DNA from 2 places in the Geodermatophilus sp. SYSU D01106 genome. Region 1 is predicted to be linked to the other one. Evidence: riboswitches for the same ligand, from Rfam matches in the RefSeq annotation. Region 1 holds a riboswitch; the other holds the start of a gene.

Evidence for each region. Region 1 has a riboswitch for cyclic di-AMP ahead of ACI78R_RS07000 (C40 family peptidase). Riboswitches for the same ligand answer to the same signal wherever they lie in the genome.
Region 2: it holds a riboswitch for cyclic di-AMP, as region 1 does, so the genes downstream of both, ACI78R_RS05695 (C40 family peptidase) here and ACI78R_RS07000 (C40 family peptidase) in region 1, are expected to answer to the same signal.

Annotation. Positions count from the first base shown of each region.
Region 1 covers NZ_JBJGYM010000005.1:12,090-21,408, reverse strand. Annotated here, with positions in the region: gene ACI78R_RS07020 (ADP-ribosylglycohydrolase family protein) at 1-1,010, opposite strand, end outside; gene ACI78R_RS07015 (DUF2510 domain-containing protein) at 1,047-1,589, opposite strand; gene ACI78R_RS07010 (TM0106 family RecB-like putative nuclease) at 1,782-5,057, shown strand; gene ACI78R_RS07005 (hypothetical protein) at 5,050-5,472, shown strand; gene ACI78R_RS07000 (C40 family peptidase) at 5,565-6,080, opposite strand; cyclic di-AMP (ydaO/yuaA leader) riboswitch at 6,093-6,244, opposite strand; gene ACI78R_RS06995 (hypothetical protein) at 6,603-6,755, shown strand; gene ACI78R_RS06990 (hypothetical protein) at 6,980-7,456, shown strand; gene ACI78R_RS06985 (SMP-30/gluconolactonase/LRE family protein) at 7,502-8,401, opposite strand; gene ACI78R_RS06980 (fumarylacetoacetate hydrolase family protein) at 8,412-9,319, opposite strand, start outside.
Region 2 covers NZ_JBJGYM010000004.1:50,695-60,013, reverse strand. Annotated here, with positions in the region: gene ACI78R_RS05705 (NlpC/P60 family protein) at 1-480, shown strand, start outside; gene ACI78R_RS05700 (hypothetical protein) at 591-899, shown strand; cyclic di-AMP (ydaO/yuaA leader) riboswitch at 1,059-1,236, shown strand; gene ACI78R_RS05695 (C40 family peptidase) at 1,398-2,444, shown strand; gene ACI78R_RS05690 (M48 family metallopeptidase) at 2,627-3,943, shown strand; gene ACI78R_RS05685 (glycosyltransferase family 4 protein) at 3,940-5,058, shown strand; gene ACI78R_RS05680 (AMP-dependent synthetase/ligase) at 5,141-6,934, opposite strand; gene ACI78R_RS05675 (SRPBCC family protein) at 7,089-7,520, shown strand; gene ACI78R_RS05670 (ArsA-related P-loop ATPase) at 7,528-8,697, shown strand; gene ACI78R_RS05665 (hypothetical protein) at 8,694-9,074, shown strand; gene ACI78R_RS05660 (ROK family glucokinase) at 9,074-9,319, shown strand, end outside.

The DNA.
Region 1 (9,319 bases):
AGCACCTCCACCGGGCCGATCCGCGGGATGACGCCGGGGTCGTACGACGGCACCGGCTTCCCGTCCAGCGCCGCGGCGAGCTGCTGCAGGTCGGCCAGCCGCCACACCCGGCCGCCGTGCCCGGGCACCGTCCCGTGCACGGGCGAGGACCACCGCATCGGGATGCCGCCCATCCCGTACACCGCCCCGGCCAGCCCGCCGGCCACGCACGCCACGGTGTCGGTGTCCCCGCCGAGGTCGATCACCAGCCGCAGCACCTCGGCGAAGTCGCGGCCGGTGCGCAGCGCCCAGAGCGCCTGACCGAGCGTCGGCCACACCGCGCCGTTCGACTCCGTCGCCATCGACGGCTCCCAGTCCGGAGCCAGCACCGTCGCCCACCGGTCGCGGTGCTCCTCCGCGACGAGTGACAGCGCATCGGGGACGGCGGCCAGCGGGTCGCCGCCGTCGAGCGCCACCCCCATGAGCTCGTGGAGGACGGCGCAGCCCTCGCCGGCCGCTGGGTCGCCGTGGGTCAGTGCCGAGATGCGCCGGGCGGCGTCCACGGTCGCCTGAGTCCCGTCACGCGAGAACCGGATCGCCGCCGGCGTCGTCCGCATCAGGGAGCCGTTTCCGGCCGCCCGTCCGGTCCGCGCGAAGTGCTCCGCCGCCGCGCGGTCCCACGGCAGGCCCGACCCGAACACCGCCCGCGTCTGCACGCCGATGTCCGGCGGCCCGGCCGCGGCCCAGGCGGCGAACCGGCCGAACAGGTCGGCCTCGTCCAGCCCGCCCCGCTCGACCAGCGACTGCGCCACCAGCAGCGCCATCTGCGTGTCGTCGGTGAACTCGCCCGGCGCCCACCCGAGCGACCCGCCGCCGCACATCTCCGTCGCTGCTCCCCGGGCCGCCACGGGGAAGCGGGCCGAGAACGCGCCGGGCGGGCCGAACTCGAACGGCGCCCCCAGCGCGTCGCCCACCGCTGACCCGACCAGCGCCCCGGCCACCCGGTGCGAGCGGTGCAGTCCTGCCGTCACCGGCTCAGTCTCCGTGATCGGTCAGCCGGGACGCCGTCAGCCTCGACGCTGCGTGTGCTCCGTCCACCTGACTCCGTCGAACCAGCGGATGAACTGGGCGTTCATCTGATCGGGGTACCAGCCAGGCGGAAGCTGCAGCAGGCCCGACTGCGCCTGCTGCACCGGCGCCGAAGGCAACGCCTGCGGCGTCGTCTGCGATGAGTGCGGCGCCGCCGGAGGAATCTGCGGCGGCATGGGTGCCGGGGACGAGGTCTGTGGCGTACCCGCAGCCGGCATCGTGCCCTGCCCCTGCTGCTGCATCTGCTGGGCGACCTGCTGAGCGTGGATCTGCTGCTGGTGCCAGGCCTGTTGCTGCCACGCCTGCTGCTGGTGCCATGCCTGGACCTGCTGCTGTACCGCCATGTGTTCCTGCTGGGCGATCATCTGCCGCTGGTGTTCGAGCGCCATCGCCTGCTGGGCGACCTGTACGCGAGCTGCGTTGCGCGTTTGACGGGCGTAGCGGGTCGCGCGCTGCTCCTTGTCCCGGAAGGACACCAGGCCGAACGTCGAGAGCGACACGGTCTTGCGGAGCAGTCCCACGGGTTGTTCCTGTCTTTCGGCAATGGGCGTTCCGCATCCTCGCCGCTCCTCCGCGCATTGAGGCGCTTCGGTGAGCGTGTCTGGCACCAAGGGAGGACCGCGCTCTCCGCGTGTGGGCGGTGTGACTCGGCGACGGCGCCACCGGCGAGGGACACGCCGATCACGGGGTCCGCGTGAGAACGTCCCGTCTCGATGTACCGCACCGACGGCTCCCTGGTCCTGAGCCCCACCGACCTGACCCGCCACCAGGCCTGCGCGCACGTGACGACGCTCGACCTCGCCGTCGCCGACGGCCGGTTGAAGCCCCTCGCCGGCGGCCCCGACGACCACGCCCTGCTCATCGCCGACCTCGGCACCGAGCACGAGGAGAAGTACCTGTCGGCGCTGGAGGCCGAGGGGCGCAGCGTCGTCCGCATCCCCACCCGGTTCGACGCCGCCGGCCGCCGCGAGGCCGAGGCGCTCACCGTGCAGGCGATGCGGCAGGGCGTCGACGTCATCGCCCAGGCCGCGTTCTTCGACGGCGTCTGGGGCGGCGCGGCCGACTTCCTCCTCAAGGTCGCGACGCCCTCCAACCTGGGCGCCTGGTCCTACGAGGTCGCCGACGCCAAGCTCGCCCGCCGCGTCAAGGTCCCCGCGCTGCTGCAGATGGCCACCTACGCCGAGCGCCTCGCCGTCCTCCAAGGGAAGGCACCCGAGCACGTCTGGGTGGTCACCGGTGACGGCGCCACGAACCCGTGGCGGCTGGTCGACGTCGCCGCCTACGCCCGCCGCGCCCGCGCGAAGCTGGCCGGCTTCCTCGCCGACCCGCCGCCCACTGCGCCCGTCCCCGTGCCGTACTGCGGCCAGTGCTCGTGGAAGGCGCGCTGCACCGCCGAGCTGGCCGACGCCGACGACCTCAGCCTCGTCGCCGGCATGCGCGCCGACACCCGCGCGGCCCTGCGCGCCGCCGGCATCACCACCCTCGAGCAGCTCGCCGGCGCCGACCCCGAGACGCTCAAGGCGGCCCGCATCGGCGCCGCCACCCGCGCCCGCGTGCAGGAGCAGGCCCGCGAGCAGCTGCGCGAGCGGCGCACCGGCGTCCCCACCCGCACCCTGCTGCCACCCACGAAGGGCCTCGGCCTGCTCCGGCTGCCCGAGCCCAGTGACGGCGACCTCTACCTCGACTTCGAGGGCGACCCGCACTCCGCCGACGGCGCCGGGCTGGAGTACCTCGCCGGCATCGGGCGGCGCGACGGCAGCTTCACCGCGCTGTGGGCGCACGACCCGGCCGCCGAGAAGCAGATGGTCGCCGACCTGATCGACCTCATCCTGGACGCGTGGCGCGCCGACCGCGGCATGCACGTCTACCACTACGCCGCCTACGAGGTGAGCGCGCTCAAGCGGCTGACCGGCCGCTACGGCGTCCGCGAGGCCGAGCTCGACGAGCTGCTGCGCAACCAGCGCTTCGTCGACCTCTATCCCGTCGTCAAGCAGTCGATGCGGATCAGCAAGGGCTCGTACTCGATCAAGAAGGTCGAGGCGTTCTACGGCCGCGAGCACACCGGCGACGTCGCGGACGCCATGGGCAGCGTCATCGCCTACGAGAAGTGGCTCGCCGACCGCGACCCGCAGCGCCTCGTCGACATCGAGCTCTACAACAAGGACGACGTCGACTCCACCCGCGAGCTGCACGACTGGCTGGAGACTCAGCGCGAGGAGCTCGAGCGCGAGTTCGGCGGCCAGGACCGCCCGCTGCTCTCGGAGGCCACCGGCCCGGTCGAGCGCACCGACGCCGAGCTCGCCGAGCTGGCGCTGGTCGACCGGCTCAAGGACGCCGGGCACGACCTGCTCGGCGACCTCGTGCAGTGGCACCGCCGCGAGGCCCGCCCCGGCTGGTGGGAGTTCTTCGCCCGCAAGGAGATGGACGACGACACGCTCGTCGAGGACGGCACCGCGCTCGGCCGGCTGTCTGCGCCCGTCGAGGTGGGCCAGGAGAAGCGGTCGAAGCTCTACGAGTACCGCTTCCCGCCGCAGGACACGAAGCTGTCGGTCGGGTCCACGGCGGTCGACGTCGACCAGCGGGCGGGCATCGGCACCGTCGTCGCGCTCGACTCCGCCGAGGGCCGCGTCGTCGTCAAGACGGCGAAGGCCCCGGCCACGCCGCGCGGGCTCGGGCCGAGCGGCCCGCTCGACGACAAGGGCATGCGCGCAGCGATCACCGCCACCGCCGACGACGTCCTCGCGGGCACGCCCTGCCTCGGGCAGGCGCTGCTGGAGCGGCGGGTGCCGGCCGACTGCCGCCGCCGTCCCGACGAGCAGGCCGGCGACGCCGTCGTCCGGATCGGCCTCCGGCTCGACGGCGAGGTGCTCGCCGTCCAGGGCCCGCCCGGCAGCGGCAAGACCCGGGCGGCGTCGATGCTCATCCGCGCGCTGCTCGACGCCGGCAAGAAGGTCGGCGTCACGGCCACCTCGCACGCCGTCATCGGCAACGTCCTGTCGGCCGTCGACCGGCCGGCGCTGCAGAAGTGCGACGAGCACCAGGCGTGCGGCGCGCCCGGCGTCGAGTGGTCGAAGGACGGCAAGGACGTCGCCCGGCGGCTCGTCGACGGCGACGTGCGGCTCGTCGGCGGGACGGCGTGGTTCTGGACCCAGCCTGACCTGGCCGAGGCCGTCGACGTGCTCGTCGTCGACGAGGCGGGGCAGTTCTCGTTGGCCAACGCGGTCGCGGTGGCGCGGGCCGGGAAGTCGCTGGTGCTGCTCGGCGACCCGCAGCAGCTGGCCCAGCCCTCGCAGGGCGTGCACCCCGGCGACTCGGGGCTGTCGGCGCTGGAGCACCTGCTCGAGGGGCACCCGACCGTGCCCGAGGGCCGCGGCATCTTCCTCGACACGACCTACCGGATGCACCCGGCGCTGACGCGGTTCGTGTCGGACCTGGCGTACGAGGGCCGCCTGGAGTCGGCGGCGCTGCGCGAGCGGATCACCGTGCGGCCGGGCGGGCTGGTGTCCGGCAGCGGGCTGGCGGTGCGGTCGGTGGCGCACACGGTGCCGGCCTCGGCGTCGTCCACGGAGGAGGCCGCCGAGGTGGCCGCCGTCTGGCGGTCGCTGCAGGGCGTCGGCTGGGTCGACGCCGAGGGCGCCGAGCGGCCGATCGGCCCGGACGACGTGCTCGTCGTCGCCCCCTACAACAACCAGGTGGCGCTGATCCGCTCGCTGCTGCCCGACGGTGCGCGGGTCGGCACGGTGGACCGGTTCCAGGGGCAGGAGGCGCCGGTCGTCGTCTACTCGACGACGTCGACCTCGGCCGACGAGGCGCCGCGCGGGGTCTCGTTCCTCTACGACCTCAACCGGCTCAACGTGGCGGTGTCGCGGGCGAAGGCGCTGGCGGTCGTGGTGATGAGCCCGCTGCTGCTCGACGCGCAGGTGCGGACGCCGGAGCAGCTGCGGCAGGTCAACGCGATGTGCCGGCTGGCCGAGCTGGCCGGTGTCTGACACCGCGGAGCTCGCGGGCCTGCTCGGCGTCGGCGCGGACGTGCTGGTGCGGGCGCTGGGGGACGGCTGGCTTGAGGTCGCCGGGCCGCCGCACGAGCGCTGGTTCGTGAGCGGGCGTCCGGTGCAGGTCGCCGTCGGCTGGGACGGGTTCGGCTTCACGCTGGCCCGCCCCGAGCCGCGCTGGTCGGGCGACGACCTGGTGTGGGAGTTCGCGGCCGAGCGCGGCTTCGGCTCCGACGAGGTCGTCTACGAGCGGGCGATGCTGGCCGAGGCCGCGGAGGAGGTCGCCCGCCGTCGCCGGCGGACGTTCCGCTGGTGCCCGGTGTGCCGCGAGGTCAACGCCCGCGAGCACGTGCACGACAACACCGGCCTGTGCATGCGCTGCGCCGAGCGCCACCTCGGCGTCACGTACTGAGCGGGCCCGGGAGGGGCCGATAGCGCGACAAAGGCCCTCTGGGGACCGACGACGGCGCCCCGGTCGGCGGTGACCGGGGCGCCGTCCGTCCGTCAGGCGACCCGGCGGGCGCCCTGGTAGCCGGTCATCGAGTCGAGGTTCACGACCGCGACCGGCTTGCCGGCGGTGGAGGCGTGCACCATCTGGCCGTTGCCGATGTACATGCCCACGTGCGAGACCGGGCTGTAGAAGAACACCAGGTCGCCGGGCTTGAGGTCGGACTTCGCCACCGGGGTGCCGAACGTCGACTGGGCCCGCGAGGTGCGGGGGATCTCCACGCCGGCCGCGCGGTAGGCGAAGCTGGTCAGCCCGGAGCAGTCGAACCGGTCGGGACCGGTCGCGCCGTACTGGTACATGTCGCCGCGCTGCGCGAGCGCGGTGTCGACGGCCGCCTGGGCGACGCCGTTCGGAGCGGCCACCGGGGCCGCCGCCACGACCCCGCCACCACCGCCGCCGCCTGCGGCAGCCGAGGCCGGGAGGGGCGAGAGCGCGATGCCGGCTCCGGCGATGGCCGCGACGGCGATGCCGCGGAACGAGCGACGGGCGAGGGGCGTGCGTGCAGTCGTCATGGACGACGGTTCTCCTGTTCTCCACGGTCGCCTACCGGGTTAGCTGACGGGTTCGGGCGGGGGAGTCGCCCGGCGCGAGAGGTCGCGCTTCACCCCTGGGACTCGATGGGTCCCCGGTCCGGAGGGCGGCTGGCTGCCGGCGTCCGGTTCGGCGTGGTCCGGCGGGTGTCACACGGGTTCGTGACGGGGGCCCGGCCAGGACCAGCGGGAACGGTAGGGAGGGCCGCGGACCGTCACAACCGCCCGAGGGACGCGCCACGCCCGGTCCCGGACCGTGGACTTGACGGCGGCCGCCCATCCGACACGCCACCGCCACCACCGCAGATGCCTCTCCGGAGCCCGCGACGCGCGACCGCGGACGCGCGGGGACACGCCGTGCCCCACGAGAAAGGACGGCGCGGTGCGTCCGCACGCGGTGTCAGGAGCCGCCCACGGACGGGCGGTCTCCGAGCGTGGGGACGTGGCGGTTGCCGGACGCGTTGACGGGGCACGGAACGGGGGATCGAGAGAGAGGAGCACCCCATGGGAATGATGAGGAACCTCATCGCCTCCGGCGTGGCCGCGAAGGTCGTGCAGGAGCTCAAGAAGCCGCAGAACCAGGCGAAGATCAAGCAGTTCGTCCGCGACTTCCAGGCCAAGCAGAAGAAGGGCGGCACCGGCGGCCGCGCCTACTGACCGCTGATCCGCCCGCGGCCCCCGTCCCACCCCGGGACGGGGGCCGCGGTGCGTCCGGGGCCGGTGCGACGGTCCGTTGCAGTTCCGAGACGGCTCGGTCCCCGGCGTCCCGGACAGCGACCCGACCCCGTGTGACGCTCGCCGGCGTCTAGCCGCGACGCCGGCGCCGACCTCCCCGGGAGGCGCTGCCGGCGCGCGTCCGCACGACCACCACGGAATGCCCCATGAACCAGTCCTCCGCCCGCCGCCGACTCGGCGCGCTTCCCGTCCTGCTCGCCACGGGCCTCCTCCTCGCCGGCTGCGGGGACGACGGCGAGACCGGCCTCCCCGCGCCCACCTCCACCCCGTCGGCCCCGGCGACGTCGTCCGCGGCGGCCCCGACCACGCCCGCCCCGACGACGCCCGCCCCCGAGCCCGCGGTGGCCCCTGCCCCCACGCCGGAGGTGACGCCGGCTCCCGTGGTCGTGGACTTCCTCATGCCCGCCGTGGTCGGCATGACGCTGCAGGACGCCCAGGACCTGATCCAGACCAACGGCGCCTACCTCAGCCTGTCCCACGACCTGCTGGGCAGCCGCAACCAGGTCCTCGACGCCAACTGGCGGGTCTGCACCCAGAACATCGCACCCGGCCAGCGGGTCACCGGGGACGTCGAGGGCGCCATCGACCTCGGCGCGGTCAAGCTCGACGAGCTCTGCCCCTGACGTCCGGCCGCGGCCCCGTCCCGGTGGGACGGGGCCGCGGTGCGGTCAGGGCCGGCCGGCGTGCGGGACGTCGACCTCGGTCGCGAGCAGCACCGCCTCGCGCACGGGCGCGCGGTTGTGCTCGTAGAAGTCCGGCGCCGCGCACATGAGCAGCGTCCGGCCGTCCTCGCCGCCGAGCATGCAGGCGTAGACGCCCAGCCCCTCGGGCGCGGCGACGGCGTCGACGATCTCGCCGCCCTCGGCCACCCGGACCACCCGCCCGCCGACGGCGTCCGCCGCCCAGATGCAGCCGTCGGCGTCGAGCGCGCAGCCGTCCGGGGCGACGGCGAGCTGCCCGAGCACCTCGTCCACGGTGCGCCCGGTGACCTCCGGCCCGAGCGACGCCCACACCCGCCGGTTGGTCAGCGACCCGTCGTCGCCGAGGTCGAACGCCGTGTACCGGTTGCCCAGCGTCTCGCCGACGACCAGCGTGCCGCCGTCCGGCGTGATCACCGACCCGTTCGGGAACTGCAGCCCCTCAGCCGCGACCGACACCGTCCCGTCGGGGTCGATCCGCTTGAGCGACGCGGTCGCCGCCTCGCCGCCGCCCATCAGGTCGAAGCCGAAGTCGCCGACGAACACGTGCCCGCCCGGGCCGACGACGAGGTCGTTGAGGTGCCCGCCGCAGTGCTCGGTCAGGTCGGCGTAGGTCGACAGCGCCGACCCGTCCCAGCGCAGCACCTCGTGCGTCTTCATCGACACGACCACCAGCGACCCGTCGGGGAGCCACCCCTGCCCCGACGGCTGCCCGGGCACCTCGAACCGCACGGTCTCCTGCCCGTCGGCGGTCACCGTGCTCACCGTGTGCCGGTAGAAGTCCGACACCCACCACGTGCCCTCGTGCCAGCGCGGCCCCTCGAAGAACCCGCCGCCGGTCAGCACCGTCCGCACCTCGCGCTCTGCCATGCCGCGGACCCTAAGAGTCCGACGCCGGCGGCCCCAGCGGAACGGGGTCGGTGCCCGCGACGACCGGCGCCGTCACCGTGCCGATCCGCTCGATCGTCACCGCCACCTCCACGCCCGGCCGCAGCCACGGGTGCCGCTCCTCGCCGTGCAGCGACCGCAGCTCGAGCAGGCAGCCGGTGCCCACGGTGCCGCTGCCGACGACGTCGCCCGGCCGCAGCTCCGTGCCCCGCGAGGCGTAGGCGAGCATCTGCCCGAACGACCAGCGGACGTCGGCCCAGCTGCCGCCGCCCTGCTCGACGCCGTCCACCGAGGCGCTCATCCGCAGCGCGTAGCCGTGCCCGGACCGGTACGGCTCCAGCTCGTCGGGCGTGACGAGCACCGGGCCGATCGTCGTCGCGCCGTCCTTGCCCTTCGCCGGGCCGAGGCCGATCTTCGACTCGACGCCCTGCACGTCGCGGGCGCTCCAGTCGACGAACACCGTGTACCCGGCGATCGCCGCCTCGGCCTCCTCCGGCGTCAGGTCCGACCCGCCCCGGCCCACGACCGCGGCCACCTCGACCTCGTAGTCGAACGCCGCCGAGCCGGGGGAGACCGGCACCGGCTCGCCCGGGCCGCGGACCGCCGCCGGGTTGGTGAAGTAGAAGACCGGCTGCTCGAACCAGACCGGGGACACCTCCCGCCCGAACGCGGCCGCGGCGTTGCGCGCGTGCTGCTCGAAGGACAGGAAGTCGCGCACCGACGGCGGCCGCGGCACCGGCGCGCGCAGCACCAGCCCGTCCTCCGGCAGCACCTCGGCCGGTTCGCGCCCGGCCGCCGCGGCGAGGTCGGGCAGCAGGTCGACCAGGGCGGCGTCGAACCCGTGCACCCGCCCGTCGCGCAGCAGCCCGGCCCGCTCGGCGCCGTCGGCCGGCGAGACGT
Region 2 (9,319 bases), on a different contig from region 1:
CCGGGCCCGACCGGCGGCGCACTGCGCGTGGAGTGCGGCAACACGGTCTACCCGCCGAGCTCCGTCGGGGGGCGCTCGTGGGGCGGCTACCCCAACGGCCTGATCCCGCCCAGCGCGCTGTGCCCGATCGGCGTCGGCTCGCACGCGCTGCGCTGCGACGCCGCGGCGGCCTGGCGGGCGCTGAGCGCCGCGTACGCGACGGCGTTCGGCGGGCCGCTCTGCATCACCGACTCCTACCGCACCTACGCCTCGCAGGTGCGGCTCTACGGGGAGAAGCCGGCGCTCGCGGCAGTGCCCGGCACCAGCAACCACGGCTGGGGCCTGGCCGTGGACCTGTGCGGCGGCATCGACACCTTCGGCACCCCGCAGTACGCGTGGATGGTCGCCAACGCCGGCCGCTTCGGCTGGCTGCACCCCACGTGGGCCGACCCGGGCAACGGCCGCGAGGAGCCCTGGCACTGGGAGTACGCGGGCAGCTGAGCCGGACTGTCGGTGGCCGTCCCTAGCGTGCCGGCCAACCGACAGGGAGACCCGTCCCGTCCGTCGCCCGGTCTCCCGGGCGCGCGGCGGGGCACCGGAGGGACACCGCCATGCTCATCGACTGCGACTCGTGCACCGTGCGCGGCACCGGCTGCGCCGACTGCGTCGTCACCGTGCTGCTCGGCGCGCCGCCGGCGGAGCTGGGCACCGCGCCCGTGCTGCTGCCGGTGCCGCCGGTCCCGGCCGCCACCGCCCGCGCCACGGGCGACGCCGCCGCGCCCCTCGCGGGCGTGGTGGTCGACCTCGACGACGTGGAGCGCCGCGCCGTGCGCGCCCTGGCCGACGGCGGCCTGGTGCCTCCGCTGCGTCACCGGCCGGCGGGGGAGGCCCGGCCGGGTGGGCGCCGCCGCACCGGCTGAGACGCAGGTGACGGCCCGGGCGGGCACGCACCGGAGTGGCGCGACTGCTCACCGTGTGTGTTCTCACAGTTCCCGGGGTCCGCGTTTGTCACATCTGCATCACGTCCGTACTGTGGCCGCGTCCGGCCGGGTGGTCGTCACCCACTGCGAGGTGACCTCGGCCGGTCACCGCCGAGTCACCGGACGCCGCCCCCGGGTGTGCGCGAGGTGAGCCGGGGACCCACCGCAGCACTGGGGTGAGTTCTCACGGACACCGGTCCGCCGGGGTCCAGAGATAGGGCACGTCTTCCCAGCCCGAACCCGTCAGCTAACTCGGTAGGCGGTAGCTGAGGAAGAAACGGAGAGCCGCCGCCCGTGGCGACCCCCCGCCCCTCCCTGGGGCATGCCCGTGAACAGTCCGCGTCCCGCAGCACCGCCCGTGTCGCGGGGGCGCACCGCCCCTCCCGCCGCCGTCTCCTCGGCCGCGTCGCGCTGGTCGGCACCACCGCCGCGCTGACCGTGACGCTCCTGCCCGGCACCGCCGTGGCCGACCCGGAGCGGGCCACCACGCCGGAGCAGGCCGCCGAGCTCGCCGCCGACGCCGGCCGCCGCCTGGAGGCCGTCTCCGAGCAGGTCAACGAGGCCCGCGAGACCGTCCTGCAGCAGCAGGCCGCCGCCGCGGCCGCCGACCAGGCGCTCGCCGACGCGCAGGCCCAGCTGCAGGCCCTCGACGGGCAGATCCGCGAGGTCGCCCGCACCGCGTGGACCGGCGGCAACGACACCTTCGCCGGCCTCGAGCTGCTGATGACCAGCGACTCCGCCGACGACTTCGTCAACTCGCTGGCCACCCTCGACCAGATCGCCGGGCACACCACCGACGTGCTCGCCGAGGTCGGGGAGGCTGCCGCGGCCGCCCAGCAGGCGCAGTCCGACGCCGACGCCGCCGAGGCCGACGCGCAGCGCACCCTCGACGACCTCAGCGCTCAGGAGGCGCGGCTCGAGGAGGACATCGCCGACTACCAGGCGCAGTTCGCCGCGCTGACCGCCGCCCAGCAGGCGGCCGCCCTGGCCGCCCAGCAGGCCGGCGAGGCCGAGCAGGCCGCGGCTCCCGCGGCGGCCGGTGGCAGCACCGGCGAGAGCGCTCCGGTCGCGCAGGCCGCCGGTCGGGCCGCGGCGGCGCAGCCCGCCCCGGTGGCGGCGGCCGGTGGCGGCAGCGGCGCCGCGCAGGCCGCCGTGCAGACCGCGCTGGCGCAGGTCGGCGACCCCTACGTGTGGGGCGCCGGCGGGCCGAACGCCTTCGACTGCTCGGGCCTGACCCAGTACGCCTACGCGGCGGCCGGGATCAGCCTCCCGCACTCGAGCCGCATGCAGTCGCAGATGGGCACCGCGGTCACGCGGTCGCAGCTGCAGCCGGGCGACCTGATCTTCTACTACAGCCCGGTCAGCCACGTCTCGATGTACATCGGCAACGGCCAGATGGTGCACGCCTCCACCTCCGGCGTGCCGGTGAAGGTCGTGTCGGTCGACTCGATGGGCGGCATCACCGCCATGCGCCGCATCGCCTGACGAAGGACCCCCTCCTCCCCACGCCTCGCGAGCTCGGCGCGGGACCCGGGAGGGTGCCGTTCCAGCACCTCGCCGGTGAGGGCCGGGGACCCAGCACGGGTCCCCGGCCCTCGCCGCGTCCGGGGCCCGGGCCGACCGTCCCGGCGCCCGCCTAGGATCGGCCGGGTGGGCTGGGCGGCGGCGTGAGCAGGGCCCGCCAGGAGGACCGCACCGGCCCCGCGCCGGCCCGCCGCTGGACCGCCCGCCGCGCCGCCCTCGTCGTCGCCGCGGTGCTCGGGGCGGCGTTCGTCGTCGTGGTCGCCGTCCGGACGCCGTGGACCGTGCTGCCGCCCCCGCCCGGCGGGGCCACACCGGTCAGCGACGACGCCGGGCTGCCCGCCGAGGTGGTGCGCCGCGCCGAGGCGCTGGCCGCCGACCTGCGTCCCGCCTCGCTGGCCAACCTCCTGCTCGGCCTGGCCGTCTCCGCCCTGTTCGGCCTGACCCGCCTCGGCAGCCGGCTGGTCGGCGCGCTCGGCCGGACCGACGGCCGCCGGTGGCCGCTGACCGTCCTGGCCGCCACGGTGGTCCTGCTGCTCGCCGGGCGGCTGGCCACGCTGCCGATCAGCGCGTACGGCGAGGTGGTCCGGCACCGCTACGGCCTGTCCACCCGGTCGTGGGGGCTGTGGCTGCGCGACGTCGCCGTGAACACGGCCATCGACGCCGGCCTGACCGCGCTCGGGCTGCTCGCCCTGGTCGCCCTGGCCCGGTGGGCGCCGCGCACCTGGTGGGCGTGGGCGTCGGCGGGCGCCGCCGCGCTCGTGGTCACCGGCTCCTTCCTCTACCCGGTGGTGATCGAGCCGGCGTTCAACAGCTTCGCGTCGCTCCCGGCCGGGCAACTGCGCACCGACGTCCTGGAGCTCGCCGAGGAGAGCGGCACGCCGGTCGAGGACGTCCTCGTGGCCGACGCCTCCCGCCGGACGACGTCGCTCAACGCCTACGTGTCCGGGTTCGGCTCCACGCGCCGCGTCGTCCTCTACGACACGCTGCTCGCCGACGTGCCCGACGACGAGATCGAGTCGATCGTGGCCCACGAGCTCGGGCACGTGGCCACCGACGACGTCCTCACCGGCACGCTGATGGGCGCCCTCGGCGCGGCGGGAGCGGTGGCGCTGCTCGGCTGGCTGCTGTCGTGGCCGCCCCTGCTCCGGCGGGCGGGCGCGGGGTCCGCCGGTGACCCGCGGGTCGTGCCGCTGGTGCTGCTGCTCAGCGCCGTCGGCACGCTGGCGGCCACCCCGGTGCAGAACCTCGTCTCGCGGCACGTGGAGGCGCGCGCCGACCTGCACGCCCTCGACCTCACCGGCGACGCCGCGGCGTTCGTGGCGATGCAGCAGCGGCTGGGGGAGACCAACCTCTCCGACCCCAGCCCGCCCGCGGCCTGGCAGTGGTTCTTCGGCTCGCACCCGACGACGGCCCAGCGGGTGGCGATGGCGGAGGACTGGCTCGGACTGGGCGGCCGGTGAGCCGCACGCTCGTCGTCACCAACGACTTCCCGCCGCGGCAGGGCGGCATCCAGACCTTCGTCGCCGCGCTGCTCGAGCGCCGCCCGCCGGGGTCGCTGGTGGTGCTCGCCTCGCGCTCGCCGGGCTGGGAGGCGTACGACGCGCAGCTGCCCTACCCGGTCGTCCGGCAGCGGACGTCGATGCTCCTCCCCACCCCGGCCACCGCCCGGGCCGCGGCGGCGCTCGTCCGCGAGCACGGCTGCGACACCGTCCTGTTCGGGGCGGCCGCGCCGCTCGGGCTGCTCGCCCCGGGCCTGCGCGCCGCCGGGGCGCGGCGCCTGGTGGGCGTCACGCACGGGCACGAGACCGGCTGGGTCGCCCTGCCCGTCGCCCGGCAGCTGGTGCAGCGGATCGCCGGCGGCCTCGACGTCGTCACCTGCATCAGCGGGTACACCCGCGGCCGCCTGGCGCCGGCGCTCGAGGGGCGGACGCGGCTCGCGCAGCTGTCGCCCGGTGTCGACGTCGACCGGTTCACCCCGGCCGCCGACGGGACGGCGGTCCGCCGCCGGTACGGGCTGGGGGACGCGCCGGTCGTCGTGTGCGTCTCCCGCCTGGTGCCGCGCAAGGGCCAGGACGTGCTGGTGGCCGCCTGGCCGCGGGTGCTCGCCCGCCACCCCGGCGCCCGGCTGCTGCTGGTCGGCGGCGGTCCCGGCGAGGTCCGGCTGCGGCGCGCGGCTAGCGGGCTCGGGGACGCGGTGGTGCTGACCGGCGCGGTGCCGCCCGCGCAGCTGCCCGAGCACTACGCCGCGGGCGACGTGTTCGCCATGCCCTGCCGCACCCGCCGCGGCGGCCTCGACGTCGAGGGCCTGGGGATGGTGTACCTGGAGGCCGCCGCGTGTGGCCTGCCGGTGGTGGCCGGCACGTCCGGCGGGGCGCCGGAGGCGGTGCTCGACGGCGAGTCGGGCACCGTGGTGCGCGACCCGCGGTCCCCGGAGGCGGTGGCCGCCGCGGTGACCGCGCTGCTCGACGACCCGGCGCGGGCTCGGGCGATGGGCGCCGCCGGCCGCGCGTGGGTGGAGCGGCGCTGGTCGTGGACGACGATCGCCGCCGACCTCGCCGCCCTGCTCGAGCCCTGACCGGCACGTCCCGGGGACCCGAGGGCCCGGGACGGCGCGAGCCCCCTCCCGCGGTGCGGGAGGGGGCTCGCGGCGGGCGGGGTCAGCGGCTGTAGAGCGCCTCGACCTCGGCGTCGAACTCCTTGACCACCACGGAGCGCTTCAGCTTGAGGCTCGGGGTGAGCATCCCGTTCTCCTCGGTGAAGTCGGTGGTCAGCACCCGGTACCTCTTGATGGCCTCCGCCTGGGAGACGGCCCGGTTGGCGTCGGCGACGGCGGCGTCGAGCTCGGCCTTGACGTCGGGGTCGTCGGCCAGCGCGGCGACCGGGGTGTCGGCGGGCTTGCCCTTCGACTCCAGCCACAGCGGCAGCGCCTCGGCGTCGAGGGTGACCAGCGCGGCGATGAACGGCCGCTGGTCGCCGACGACGATGCACTGGCTGACCAGCCGGTGCGCGCGCAGCCGGTCCTCGAGGACGGCGGGGGCGACGTTCTTGCCGCCCGCGGTCACCAGGATCTCCTTCTTGCGCCCGGTGATCTTCGTGAACCCGTCGGCGTCGATCTCGCCGATGTCGCCGGTGTGGAACCAGCCCTCGGCGTCGATCGCCTCGGCGGTGGCCTGCTCGTTGTTCCAGTAGCCGCGCATGACCACGCCGCCGCGGATGAGGATCTCGCCGTCCTCGGCGATCCGGAACGAGACGCCGGGCAGCGGCCGGCCGACCGTGCCGATGCGCAGCGCCTTCTCGTGGTTGACCGACGCGGCGGCGGTGGTCTCGGTGAGGCCGTAGCCCTCGAAGACGGTGACGCCGATGCCGCGGAAGAAGTGGCCGAGCCGCTCGCCGAGCGGGGCGCCGCCGGAGATGGCGCCGAGGCAGCGGCCGCCGAGGGCGGCACGCAGCTTGCCGTAGACCAGCCGGTCGAACAGCGCGTGCTGCAGCCGCAGGCCGAGGCCGGCACCGCCGGTGTCCTGCGCCCGGGACCAGGCGATGGCGACGGCGGCGGCGCGGTCGAAGATCTTCCCCTTGCCGTCGGCCTCCGCCTTGGCCTTCGCGGAGTTGAACACCTTCTCGAACACGCGCGGCACCGCGAGGACGAACGACGGCTTGAAGGCGCCGAGGTCCTCGAGCAGGTTCTTCACGTCCGGCGTGTGGCCGGTGATCGTGCGGGTCTTCACCGCGCCGACCTGCAGGACGCGGGCCAGCACGTGCGCGAGCGGGATGAACAGCAGCAGCGACTCGTCCTCGCCGAGGAACCGGTCCAGCAGCGTGATGCCGTTGTCGATCTCGAACAGGAAGTTGCCGTGCGTGAGCTCGCAGCCCTTCGGCCGGCCCGTGGTGCCCGAGGTGTAGATGAGCGTGGCCAGGCTGTCCGCGTTCAGCGTGGCGCGGCGGGCGGCCAGTTCGCTGTCGGGCACGTCGGCGCCGGCGGCGGTGAGGGTGGCGACGGCGTCGTCCTCGATGACGTACAGCGGCCCGAGGTCGGGCGCCTGGTCGCGCACGGAGTCGACGGCCGAAGCGTGCTCGGCGCGCTCGACGACGGCGGCGACGGCGCCGGAGTCGGCGAGGATCCAGGCCACCTGGTCGGGGCTGGAGGTCTCGTAGACCGGCACCGTGACCGCGCCCGCCGTCCAGATGGCGAAGTCGAACAGCGGCCACTCGTAGCGGGTCTTGGCCTGCAGGGCGACCCGGTCGCCGGGCTGCACGCCGGCGGCGATCAGGCCCTTGGCCACGCCGGTCACCTGCTCGCCGAACTGGCGCCAGGTGACGTCCTCCCACCGCCCGCCGCGCTGGATGCGGAGGCCGACCTCGTCGCCGTGCTTCTCGACGTTCTCGGTCAGCATGTCGGTCAGGGCCGCGTCCGGGCCCACCTCGCTCGTCGCGGGGACGCTGTACTCGCGCACGCTCGGTCCTCTCTCCCCGCTCGGCCGGGGCGCCGGTGCCCGCGGTCCCGCGGCGGGACACGTCCCGACGAATCTACCGGCTGCGCCTACCGGTGAGTAGCCGCAGCCGGGCGGCCCGGCCCGCGGGCGGGAGCGGAGCGGCTAGCCTCAGGCCATGGCCGAGCAGTCGACCCAGTCGATCGTCGTCGCCGCCCCGGCGGCCGACGTGATGGCGGTGATCGCCGACTTCCCGGCCTATCCGCAGTGGGTGAAGGCGGCCCGCACCGTGGAGGTGCAGGAGACGGGGCCCGACGGCCGCGCCCGCCGGGTGCGCTTCGTCATCGACGCCACCGTCCTCACCGACGAGTACGTCCTCGACTACACCTGGGACGGCGACCGGCAGGTCTCCTGGACCCTCGTGCAGAGCAAGATCATGAAGCGGCAGGACGGCTCCTACACGCTCCGCGAGTCCGGCGGCGGCACCGAGGTCACCTACCGGCTCACCGTCGACATGGCGGTGCCGATGATCGGGATGCTCAAGCGCCGCGCCGAGAAGGTCATCCTCGACACCGCGCTCAAGGAGCTCAAGAAGCGCGTCGAGGGCTGAGCCGCCCGTGCGCACCCTGCTGTTCACCGGCCCCGGCGGGGCCGGCACGACCACCGTCGCGGCGGCCGCCGCGGTCCGCGCCGCGGGCGCCGGGCGGCGGGTGGCGCTCGTGACCGCGCAGGAGCCGCCGGCCGGCGTCGCGGACGCGGGCGCCGAGGTCATCCGCGCCGATCCGCGCGCCGGGCTCGAGCGGCTGTGGGAGCGGTGGGGCGCCGAGCTGTCGGCCGCCGTCCCCGACCTGGCGCTGCCGCCGGCAACGTCGGTGGTCCCGCTGCCCGGGGCGCGGGAGGTGGCGCTGCTGGCCGCGCTCGCGCGCGCCGGGGACGCCGACCTGGTCGTCCTCGACGCCGGTTCGCTGGAGACGGCGGCCGGGCTCGTCGCGCTGCCCGGGGCGCTGAGCTGGTGGCTGGAGCAGGCGCTGCCCACGCGGCTGCGGATGCTGGGGGCGGTCCGCACCGCCGCCGTCCGCGCGGGCACGGTCCGCCGCGGCGCGGTCGACGTCGCGCTCGCCGCCGTCCCGGAGCTGGAGTCCTGGCTGGGCGCCCAGGCCCTCGCCGACCCCTCGGCCACCGCCGTCCGGCTGGTCGCCGTGCCGCGGCCCGGCGCGGCCGCCGCCCTGCGCCGCGCCACCACGGCGCTGGCCGTGCACGGCCAGGCCGCGGCCGGGGTGCTGGCCCGCGTGCTGCCCGACGCGGCCGCCGGCGGCTGGTGGGCCGCGCGCCGCGCGGAGCAGGAGGAGTCGCTGGCCGCGCTGGCCGAGGTGGCGGAGGTCGTGCAGGTGCCGGAGTCCGCGGCCGCGCCGCGGGGCGCCGCCGCGCTGGCCGCGCTGCTGCCCGACCTGCCCGGGCCCGCCGGGGAGCCGGCGCGGGCGCCGGCGCCCGAGCGGGTCGACCGCGGCTGGCGGCTGGTGCTGCCGCTGCCCTTCGCCGAGCGGGGCGACGTCGGCCTGACCCGCTGGGAGGACGACCTCGTGCTCACCGCCGCGGGCACCCGCCGGTCGCTGCGGCTGGACGCGCTGCTGCGGCGGTGCGTGGTCACCTCGGGCAGCCTGGCCGACGCCGGCACCGCCCGCGCGCGGCTGGAGGTCGGGTTCGCGGCGGACCCGCAGCAGTGGCCGGCCGACCTGCTGGCCGCCCAGCAGCCGGAGCCGGGCCGGGACGAGGGGGGAACGCGGTGAGCGAGGCGACCGACTGGGTCGAGCAGGCCCGCCGGCTGGTCGCGGGCCTGGGCCTGCAGGGACTCGACCTCCAGGGGCTGGGTCTCCAGGGACCGGGTCTCCAGGGGCCGGGCCTCCAGGGCCGGCCGGACGGGGACGGGCACGTGCCCGGCGGGGACTGCCGCTGGTGCCCGGTGTGCCAGGTCGCCGCCGTCGTGCGCCGCCCGGAGGTGAGCGAGGCGTTGGCCGACGCGCTCACCAGCGCCGCGACCGCCCTGCGCGCCATGGCCGCCGCCGCCGCCGAGGAGGAGGGGCGGGCCGCGCCGGAGCAGCCCGAGCAGCCCGCGTCCGCACCACCCCCGCCGGCACCGCCGGTGCAGCACATCGAGATCGCCTAGTGGACGCGGCCGCGCTGCCGGCGCTGGGCGTCGACGTCGGCGGCACCAAGGTCGCCGGCGGCGTCGTCGCCCCCGACGGCACGGTCCTGGCCACCGCCCGCCGGTCCACGCCCACCGCCACGGTCGGTGAGACCGAGACGGCGATCGCCGCGGTGGTCGAGGAGCTCGCCGCCGCGCACGGGGGAGAGCTCGCCGCCGTCGGCGTCGGCGCGGCCGGGTGGTTCGACCGCACCGGCGACGTCGTG